DNA from 3 places in the Azospira sp. MPR-LB4 genome. Region 1 is predicted to be linked to each of the others. Evidence: predicted binding sites of a transcription regulator. Region 1 holds the regulator's gene; each other region holds the start of a gene.
What was found. Region 1 encodes FNR, which switches genes on or off when oxygen is low (the NO sensors DNR and NnrR bind a similar motif). Its sites were predicted from a motif close to TTGANCTAGNTCAA; they were not measured.
Positions count from the first base shown of each region.

Region 2: the regulator FNR is predicted to act here: its motif matches at 1,224-1,237, upstream of AC3QLZ_RS16020 (hemerythrin domain-containing protein).
Region 3: the regulator FNR is predicted to act here: its motif matches at 1,273-1,286, upstream of AC3QLZ_RS17220 (nitrite reductase).

Region 1 is NZ_CM179521.1:3,207,118-3,210,387, reverse strand. It holds gene hemN (oxygen-independent coproporphyrinogen III oxidase) at 1-1,090, opposite strand, end outside; gene fnr (fumarate/nitrate reduction transcriptional regulator Fnr) at 1,242-1,988, shown strand; gene AC3QLZ_RS15080 (hemerythrin domain-containing protein) at 2,085-2,663, opposite strand; gene AC3QLZ_RS15075 (SirB2 family protein) at 2,674-3,060, opposite strand; gene AC3QLZ_RS15070 (NnrS family protein) at 3,080-3,270, opposite strand, start outside.
Region 2 is NZ_CM179521.1:3,425,578-3,428,847, forward strand. It holds gene nirD (nitrite reductase small subunit NirD) at 1-15, shown strand, start outside; gene AC3QLZ_RS16010 (sirohydrochlorin chelatase) at 227-595, shown strand; gene AC3QLZ_RS16015 (ANTAR domain-containing response regulator) at 620-1,195, shown strand; gene AC3QLZ_RS16020 (hemerythrin domain-containing protein) at 1,318-1,713, shown strand; gene AC3QLZ_RS16025 (YIP1 family protein) at 1,759-2,358, opposite strand; gene AC3QLZ_RS16030 (CmpA/NrtA family ABC transporter substrate-binding protein) at 2,879-3,270, shown strand, end outside.
Region 3 is NZ_CM179521.1:3,671,597-3,674,866, forward strand. It holds gene dinB (DNA polymerase IV) at 1-1,131, shown strand, start outside; gene AC3QLZ_RS17220 (nitrite reductase) at 1,352-3,082, shown strand; gene AC3QLZ_RS17225 (type IV pili methyl-accepting chemotaxis transducer N-terminal domain-containing protein) at 3,179-3,270, shown strand, end outside.

The DNA of each region.
Region 1 (3,270 bases):
GCAGCACGCCGGCGTCCAGGCGGTCGTAGTACTCGTCCAGGGTGCGGTAGTTCTGGCTGTAGGTGGGCCCCACCTTGGCGATGGAGGAAATGCCGAAGGACAGCATGTCGCAGTCCGCATGGGTGGAGTAGCCCTGGAAATTGCGGTGCAGCCGGCCCTGGCGCTGGGCCACGGCCAGCTCGTCGTCCGGCTTGGCGAAGTGGTCCATGCCGATGAAGACGTAGCCGGCATCGGTCAGCTTCTTGATGGCCAGGGAGAGCAGCTGCAGGCGCGTGTCGGCGTTGGGCAGGTCGCTCTCGTTGATGCGCCGCTGGGGCTTGAAGAGGCCCGGCAGGTGGGCATAGTTGTAGATGGAGAGACGCTCCGGGTCCATGGCCAGGACCCGCTCCAGGGTGCGGTTGAAGCCCATCACCGTCTGGTGGGGCAGGCCGTAGATGAGGTCCACGCTGATGGACTTGAAGCCGCTCTTGCGCGCCTGGTCCATCACCGTGAAGGTTTCTTCCTCGGTCTGGATGCGATTGATGGCCTGCTGCACCCGCTCGTCGAAATCCTGGACGCCCAGGCTCATGCGGTTGAAGCCCAGCTCGCCGAGCAGGGCCACGGTGGGCCGGTCCACCTTGCGCGGATCCACTTCGATGGAAATCTCGGCCCCATCCACCAGCTTGAAATGGCGGTGGGTGAGGTCCATCAGCTGGTGCATTTCCTCATGGGAGAGGAAGGTGGGCGTGCCGCCGCCCCAGTGCAGCTGGGAGACTTCCCGATCCCCGTCCAGCAGGTACTCGGCCTGCAGGGCCATCTCCTTGCCCAGGTACTTGATGTACTTGGCGCTGCGGCCGTGATCCTTGGTGATGATCTTGTTACAGGCGCAGTAGTAGCAGATGGTGTTACAGAAGGGGATGTGGAAGTATAATGACAGCGGTCGGCTGATACCGCCGATGTTGCGTTTGCCCAACCACAGCTTCAGGGCCTCGGCATCGAAGGCTTCGACAAAACGGTCAGCCGTCGGATAGGACGTGTAGCGCGGTCCATTGACGTCGAAGCGGCGGATGATCTGGGGATCGAAAACCAGGTTGTTGGCGGTAAATGTCATTGAAAAACAGTCGTTGCAGAACCACACATTAGGTGCGGCTTATTATCGTGGTGCAGGAACTGGGGCACGTTGACCTGGATCAAAGGCTTCCAAAGGGCCTTCCGGCGCAGGTTACCACCATCCGAACGCCCTTGGCCCAGCGAGGAACAGCATGCCGTTGAAGAAGACCAGCGCCCAAGAAATTACCCTGTCGGTCATCAAGACCGCCTGCTCGAACTGTAACCTGCAAGAACTGTGTCTTCCCTACGGTCTCAACGAGACCGAGATGTCCAAGCTGGACGAACTGGTCAGCACCCGCCGCAAGATCAAGCGCGGCGACCACCTGTACCGGGCCGGGGAGGCCTTCGAATCCATCTACGCCATCCGCGCCGGTTTCTTCAAGACCGACGTGCTGCTGGAAGACGGCCGCGACCAGGTCACCGGCTTCCAGATGGCCGGCGAGCTGCTGGGCCTGGACGGCATCAGCACCGAACACCATTCCTGTAACGCGGTGGCCCTGGAAGACAGCGAAGTCTGCATCATCCCCTTCCCCCGCCTGGAAGGCCTGTCCCGGGAGATCGTGGCCCTGCAGCACCACTTCCACAAGGTGATGAGCCGGGAGATCGTGCGCGACCACGGGGTCATGATGCTGCTCGGCACCATGCGGGCGGAAGAACGGCTGGCCGCCTTCCTCCTCAATCTCTCCCAGCGCTTCACCGCCCGCGGCTATTCCCACGCCGAGTTCTACCTGCGCATGACCCGGGAAGAAATCGGCAGCTACCTGGGCCTCAAGCTGGAAACCGTTTCCCGCGCCTTCTCCCGCTTCCAGGAAGAAGGTCTGATCGCCGTGCAGCAAAAGCACATCCGCATCCTGGACATCCCGGGCCTGAAAAAGCTGATGACCCACCAGTCGGCCTGATCCCGGGCAAGCGTCAAACAAAAAAGCGGCTCCGCGGAGCCGCTTTTTTTATTGCCCGGATTATTGCCCGGGCTTAGTCCAGGAGTGCCGGCAGTCCTACTGTTCCCCTTCCGGAAACACCGCCCCCCGCCGTGCCGCCATGCTGCGGCCGACGGCGGCCGCCTGCTCGGGGGACAGCAGGCGCCGCCCCAGGGGCAGCAGCTCCCGGGTTTCCAGATCGATGTGTCCCAGATAAAGCTCGGCCAGCCCTTCCACCATGGCCGCCGGCAGGGCCTCGCTGCATTCCCCCGGCTGGGCCGCGACGATGGCCTGCAGGCGGGCCAGCACCTCGTCCCGGGCCCGGTCCATGCGCCGGTGATCGGCCAGGATGCGCTCGATGAGGGCCTCCACCTGAGCCGCCACCGCCGCTTCCCGGGCCACCGCCTGGCTCGCCCGCAGGGCGGGAAAGAGGTCATCCTCCTCGTCCGCATGGTGATGGGGAGCGGCCACGGAGAAATAGCGCAGCACGCCCTGGGCCGCCTCCCGGGCAGCCTGGTCGGCACCGTGCCGGGGCAGGTGCTGCACCAGGCGACGCAGGGTCTCGATCTGGGCCTGGATGCGACCGTGACAGGCATCCAGCATTTCCAGGGGTTCGTCGAAACTGGGGGCGGCGGCGCCCAACAGGCTGTGGCTCATGCAATTCCTTTCACAGACCGGCGAAGAAGCCGGCGGGATGACGCGTCAGGGCAACGGAAACGATATAGGCGAAACACGACAGGGCCATGACGAAAAAGATGCCCCGCACCGCCTTGCTGCGCCCCCGCTTGAGGGCCACGCTGCCACAGCCGATGTAGGCCAGCAGGGCCAGCACCTTGGCCGTCAGCCAGCCCTGGACGAAGGGATACTGGCCGGAGAGAAAGGCCAGGGCCAGGGCGCTGCCGAGCAGCAGGGTATCCACCACATGGGGCGCCACCCGCGGCAGGCGCCCCTGCAGTCGAGGCGACTCCTGCAGCATCCAGAATCCGCGCAGGAGGAATCCGAGGCCGGAGAGGACGACGCAGGTGATGTGCAGATGCTTGAGGGCCAGGTACATGGGATGGCTCCGCGATCCGTCAGCCGGGCTGGCCGTCGGGCCGGGGCCGCAGGTACATGGCGCCGTGGCGCCGCACCCACAGGGCGAACACCAGCAGCCAGGCCAGGCTGGCCAGCCACTGCAGGTTGAAGGGGCCGGACAGGGGCAGGAACTCGCCGGCGATGCGCAGCAGGGGCACGCTCTGGAACAGCCAGAACAGGGGCCAGGTGG
Region 2 (3,270 bases), 220 kb from region 1:
TGGCTCCAGGCCTGACAGGGAAACGGCCATGCCCGGAGAGGCAGAAGGGACGGGCCTGACGGCCATGCCATGGCGGAGAAGTCCGTCCCTGCTGCCTCCTGGCGATGGCATGGAACCAATGGCCGTTCCGGCGGCCGAAGCAGGGGACGTCGCGGCCTTTGCCGGCTGCGGCAAAAGGCGATATCGATCAATTCCCTCGCCCCTTGCCTTCACCCATAATCCAGACATGATCCAAACTGCCCTCATCCTTTTCGGCCACGGCGCCCGGGACCCCCAGTGGGCCGAGCCCATGCAGCGCGTGCAGCGCGCCATCCAGGCGCGGGAGCCCCAGCGCCGCGTCGCCCTGGCCTTCCTCGAATTCATGGAACCGACCCTGGAACAGTGCGTCGCCCAGCTGGCCGACGAGGGCGTCACCAGCATCCGCCTGGCGCCCATGTTCATGGCCCAGAGCGGCCACCTGAAGCGGGACCTGCCCCTGCAGGTGGAAGCCGCGGCACGGCAGCATCCCCAGCTCAGCATCCACATCGCCGGCGCCATCGGCGAAGCCCCGGGCGTGATCGACGCCATGGCCGAGCACATCCTCGCCCTCGACTAGGCCTTTTCAGGAATCCTCCGACCCATGCTGCGCGTTCTCGTCATCGATGAATCCCAGAGCCGGGCCGCCGACATCTGCGCCGGCCTGGTCAAGGCCGGCCACCAGGTGGCGGCCGTGCTGGCCTCGTCCCTGGACCTGGCGGGAAGGGTGGAGGAACTGAAGCCCGACGTCATCCTCATCGAAACCGACAGCCCCAGCCGGGACACCCTGGAACACCTTTCCGCCATGAACCGGGACATGCCCCGGCCGGTGATCATCTTCGCCAACGACGACGATTCGGGCCTGATCCGGGAGGCCATGAAGGCCGGCGTCTCCTCCTACGTGGTGGATGGCCTGGACCCGGCCCGCATCAAGCCCATCGTCGAGGTGGCCCGGGCCCGCTTCGAGGAAACCCTGGCCCTGCGCCGGGAACTGGCGGAAACCACGCAGAAGCTGTCCGACCGCAAGATCATCGAGCGGGCCAAGGGCCTGCTCATGAAGACCCGCAAGATGGAAGAGGAAGAGGCCTACCACGCCCTGCGCCGCCTGGCCATGGACCGGGGCCAGAGCATCTCCCGGGTCTCCCGGGACGTCATCGAGATGGCCAAGGTCCTGCTCTGAAGGCCGGGCCGCCGGCCCATCCCTGGCTTTGACCCGGGTGATGCTGGGTTTGATTTGCATCCTGGCCCCGGTTCCCCGTCCGGCGCCATACTGTCTCCCATCACCCTTTCCGGGAGTCCGCCATGAAACGCCATCCCGCCCTGTTGCAGTTGTCCCGCGAACACCACACCGCCCTCAAGCTGTCCCTGGATTGCCGCAAGGCCGTGCTGGCGGCCGACCAGGCGGCCATGAACGCCCTGGCGGGCCAGATGTCGAGCCTCTTCGCCGCCGAGCTGGAACCCCACTTCCAGCGCGAGGAAGAGGAATTGCTGCCCTGGCTGGAAGCCGCCGGCGAGCACCAGCTGGTGGCCCGCACCCTGGCCGAGCACGCCCAGCTGCGGGGCCTGGCCGAGCGCATCGGCCGGGGCGACCGGGGCGCCCTGGAAGCCTTCGCCACAGCCCTGAGCGATCACGTGCGTTTCGAGGAACGGGAGTTGTTCGAGAAGGCCCAGGAATATCCGGCCTTCGCCGTCGGCTGAGGTTGTGCCGGGACGCGGCCCCGGCAGGGGCGATGGCGCCCTGGTCTAGTGGATCAGGACCAGGGCCAGGATGACGGTCCACGCCGGCAGGGCGCAGACCATGATGACGCCGCAGAAGAGGGTGGCCAGGCAGTCGTCCTCCACCGCCAGCAGGCGGCGGATGCAGCGGTACATGGCGTAGCTGGAAAGGGCCAGGGCGACCATGCCGGTGATGAGGATGAAAATCAGGCTGGGCACGGCCAGGGCCAGGGAGGCCAGCCATAGGGGAATGGTGCTGAGGGTCACCACCAGGAAGGCCTGGCGCCGGTTCATCGGCACCTGGAAGAAGCGCCCGGCCAGGTGGGCGACGCCCGCCAGCAGGGGCACCATCAGCAGTTCCCAGGCCAGGATGAGCAGCAGGCGTTCCCAGCTGGGGGCAATGAAGCCGGCGATGATGCGGTTGCCGTAGGCGTTGCCGGCGAAGTTGGCCATCACCGGCAGCAGCAGGGAGAGGGGCAGGGCGATGAGGAGAAAACTGACGGCGGCGGAGGGCAGATGCTCCACGTCGTCCCAAAGGATGTCGTGGTTTTCCTGCGTGCCTGCACTGCCCATCATCCAGCCCGACAGTAAACGCGGGGCTTCCATGGGCTGTTGCTGGATATCCATGTTTCCCTCCCGCTCCCGATACGTGCGGGAGCATTATTTTGTGTTGCATGCCATCAACAACCCGATAATCATAAGAACATCGGATGCCAGTGTCTTTAGGCGTTTGGTCATAGATGGGGTCGGCGCTTTCGCCGTTCCCCTTTCCTCTCCCGCCGTCGCTCCCCATTCCGCTGTCCTTCCTCCGCTGTCGCTGCAACCGCCGGCCCGGGTTCCCCCTTCTTGTGCGGCGGTCACGCCATGGCGCACCGCAGCAGTGCGCTCCGGTGCCGCGGATGGATTTTTTCAGGGTGGTGGGAATGTGGCTATCTATATGAAGTAACGGTGAATTCCAGATATTTTTGCTGCCTGGCACGGTGGTTGCTGAACTAGGTCGTAAGTCGGACCAATGGCGGTTCGAGCAACGCCGGGCAGCGCAGTGAAGCCCTGACCGGCAAACGGACAAAGGCGTCCATCCGCGTGTTCTCTCTCCTCTCACGCGGGTGTGACGCCTTTTCTTTTTTCTGAGGTCAAGGAGCATGGAATGTCCAAGCAAAAGCAATTCGAGGCACCCGATGCCGTGGCGGCGGAACGCCGCGAGTTCGTCAAATCCGCCGGCCTCCTGGGCTTGGGAGCAGCGCTCATGGGCCTGACTCCCGGTCTGCGTGCCGCCGCCTTTGCCGCCGGTTCCGACGCACCGGAAAAGACCGAGGTGAAGATCGGCTTCATTCCCCTGACCGACTGCGCCTCCGTGGTCATGGCCGCGGCCAAGGGCTTCGACAAGAAGTATGGCATCAAGATCGTGCCCACCAAGGAGGCCTCCTGGGCCGCCGTGCGCGACAAGCTGGTGAATGGGGAACTGGATGCGGCCCACGTGCTGTACGGCCTCATCTACGGCGTGCACCTGGGCATCGGCGGGCCGAAGAAGGACATGGC
Region 3 (3,270 bases), 460 kb from region 1:
GCCCACCTGGACATGGACGCCTTCTTCGCCTCGGTGGAGCTGCTGCACTACCCGGAGCTGCGGGGCCGGCCGGTGGTGGTGGGCGGCCGTGCCGTGGACCGGCCCCGGCGCCAGGCCGACGGCAGCCTGCACTTCGCCCGCCTGCGGGACTACGTGGGGCGCGGCGTCATCACCACCTCCACCTACGAGGCCCGGGCCCTGGGCGTCTTTTCCGGCATGGGGCTGATGAAGGCGGCCCAGCTGGCGCCCGATGCCATCCTGCTGCCGGCCAACTTCGACGCCTACCGGGACTATTCGCGCCGCTTCAAGGCCGCCGTGGCGGCCATCGCGCCCTGTATCGAGGACCGGGGCATCGACGAGATCTACATCGACCTCAGCCACATCGAGGAGGCCACGCTGCCCCTGGCCCGGCGCCTGAAGGCGGCGGTGCTGGCCGCCACCGGCCTTACCTGCTCCATCGGCATCACGCCCAACAAGCTGCTGTCCAAGATCTGCTCCGACCTGGACAAGCCGGACGGAATCACCGTGCTCGGCATGGAGGAGGTGCCGACCCGCATCTGGCCCCTGGTGGCGAAGAAGATCAACGGCATCGGCCCCAAGGCCAACGAACGCCTGGGCCAGCTGGGCATCCACAGCATCGGTGACCTGGCGGCGGCTCCGCCGGAAATGCTGGTGCAGCACTTCGGCCGCAGCACCGGCGCCTGGCTGCACCGGGCCGCCCACGGCATCGACGAGCGGCCCCTGAGCACCTCCCGGGAGCCCAAGTCCATCAGCCGGGAAAGCACCTTCTCCCGGGACCTGCACGCCCGCCACGACCGGGCCGAACTGTCGGAAATCTTCACCGGCATGTGCCTGCGGGTGGCCGACGACCTGGCGCGCCAGGGCTACGTGGCCCGCACCATCGGCATCAAGCTGCGCTATGCGGACTTCCAGTCGGTGACCCGGGACCTCACCCTGGCCGTGCCCACCGCCGACGGGGCGGCGATCCGCAAGGCTGCCGGCGAATGCCTGAAGCGGGTGCCCCTGCAGCAGCGCCTCCGCCTGCTCGGAGTGCGGGCCAGTTCCCTGCTGCCGGCGGCGGCAGCGGCAGCCCTGCCAGCGCCCCTGGTCCAGGCCGAACTGCCCCTCTAGGGCCGGGGCGGCGTCCCCGTTTTTCGGGGGCGGCGATGGCCTTTTTTCGCGTCGCCGGGACCATGCCGGCGGGACAACCTTGACGCGCGTCAAGCCTGCATGGGGCGCGGAACCCAGCTGCCACCGTGACGCCCGATTCTATTGACCCTGATCAAAGTACGTTTTCTGCCGCTGAAGAAATTGGGGCCTCCTCACTCAATTTTTTCAGGAACAGGGAGCCATGAAAACGAAGCGTTTCAACCTACTCAGGCTGGCGGCCATTCCGGCCCTGGCCTTTGCCGTGCAGTTCGCCTTTGCCGGCACGCCGGAATCCCACGGCGACGCCACCATGCGGGACTACCAGGCCGGCGGCGGCTCGCCCCTGGCCAGCGTGCCCATGCACCAGGACATCAATCCCCTGGCGCCGAAGATGACCGAGGCCGAGTTCGAGAAGGCCAAGCGCATCTTCTTCGAGCGCTGCGCCGGCTGCCACGGCGTGCTGCGCAAGGGCGCCACCGGCAAGGCCCTGACGCCGGACCTGACCATCGCCAAGGGCCTGGAATACCTCAAGGTCTTCATCAAGTACGGCTCCGCCGGCGGCATGCCCAACTGGGGCACTTCCGGCGTCCTCAGTGACGACGAAGTGGACCTCATGGCCCGCTACATCCAGCAGACCCCGCCGGCGCCGCCCGAGTACGGCCTGAAGGAAATGGAAGCCAGCTGGAAGGTGATCGTGCCGGTGGAAAAGCGGCCGAAGAAGAAGCTCAACAACCTCAACCTGGACAACCTCTTCTCCGTCACCCTGCGCGATGCGGGCGAGATCGCCCTGATCGACGGCGACAGCAAGAAGATCGTCAGCATCCTCAACACCGGCTACGCGGTGCACATCTCCCGCATGTCCGCCTCCGGCCGCTACCTCTTCGTCATCGGCCGCGACGCCAAGATCAACCTGATCGACCTGTGGATGGAAAAGCCGGACACCGTGGCCGAGATCAAGGTGGGCATGGAAGCCCGCTCGGTGGAAAGCTCCAAGGCCAAGGGCTTCGAGGACAAGTACGCCATCGCCGGCACCTACTGGCCACCCCAATTCGTCATCATGGACGGCGATACCCTCAAGCCGCGCAAGATCGTCTCCACCCGGGGCATGACCGTGGGCACCCAGGACTACCATCCGGAACCCCGGGTGGCGGCCATCGTCTCCTCCCACTTCAATCCGGAATTCTTCGTGAACGTGAAGGAAACCGGGATGGTCTACTCGGTGGATTACCGCGATCTCAGCAACCTGAAGATCAAGATGATCGAGGCGGCGCCCTTCCTCCATGACGGCGGTTTCGAATCCACCCACCGCTACTTCATGGATGCGGCCAACGCCTCCAACAAGATCGCCGTCATCGACACCAAGGACGGCAAGCTGGCCAAGCTGGTGGACGTGGGCAAGACGCCGCACCCGGGCCGGGGCGCCAACTTCGTCGATCCCAAGTTCGGTCCCGTGTGGGCCACCGGCCACCTGGGCGACGATTCCATCTCCCTCATCGGCACCGACCCGGTGAAGCATGGCGACAACGCCTGGAAGGTGGTGCGCACCCTGAAGGGCCTGGGCGGCGGTTCCCTGTTCCTGAAGACCCATCCCAAGTCCAGGAACCTGTGGGTGGACACCACCCTCAATCCGGAAGCCAACATCAGCCAGTCCGTGGCGGTGTGGGACGTGAATAACCTGGACAAGGGTTACGAGCTGCTGCCCATCGGCGACTGGTCCGGCATCAAGGAAGGCCCCAAGCGCATCGTCCAGCCCGAGTACAACAAGGCCGGCGACGAAGTGTGGTTCTCCGTGTGGAACGGCAAGGACCAGGAATCGGCCATCGTCGTGGTGGACGACAAGACCCGCAAGCTGAAGGCCGTGATCAAGGACCCCAAGCTGGTGACGCCGACGGGCAAGTTCAACGTTTACAACACCCAGCACGATGTGTACTAATGGGGTCTAGCCTCTCCTGAAGCGGCATCCCAGGAAGACGAGAGAAGGTGCGCCTTCTCTCGTCTTTTCATTGGTCACCCCTAGCCGGAATCGCCCATGTTCAGTCCCAAGGAAAGCCGACGCTGCAGCCGGGAGCTGCTGTCGGACATCCCCCTCTTCAACGGCCTGGCCGACAGCGTGACGGACCA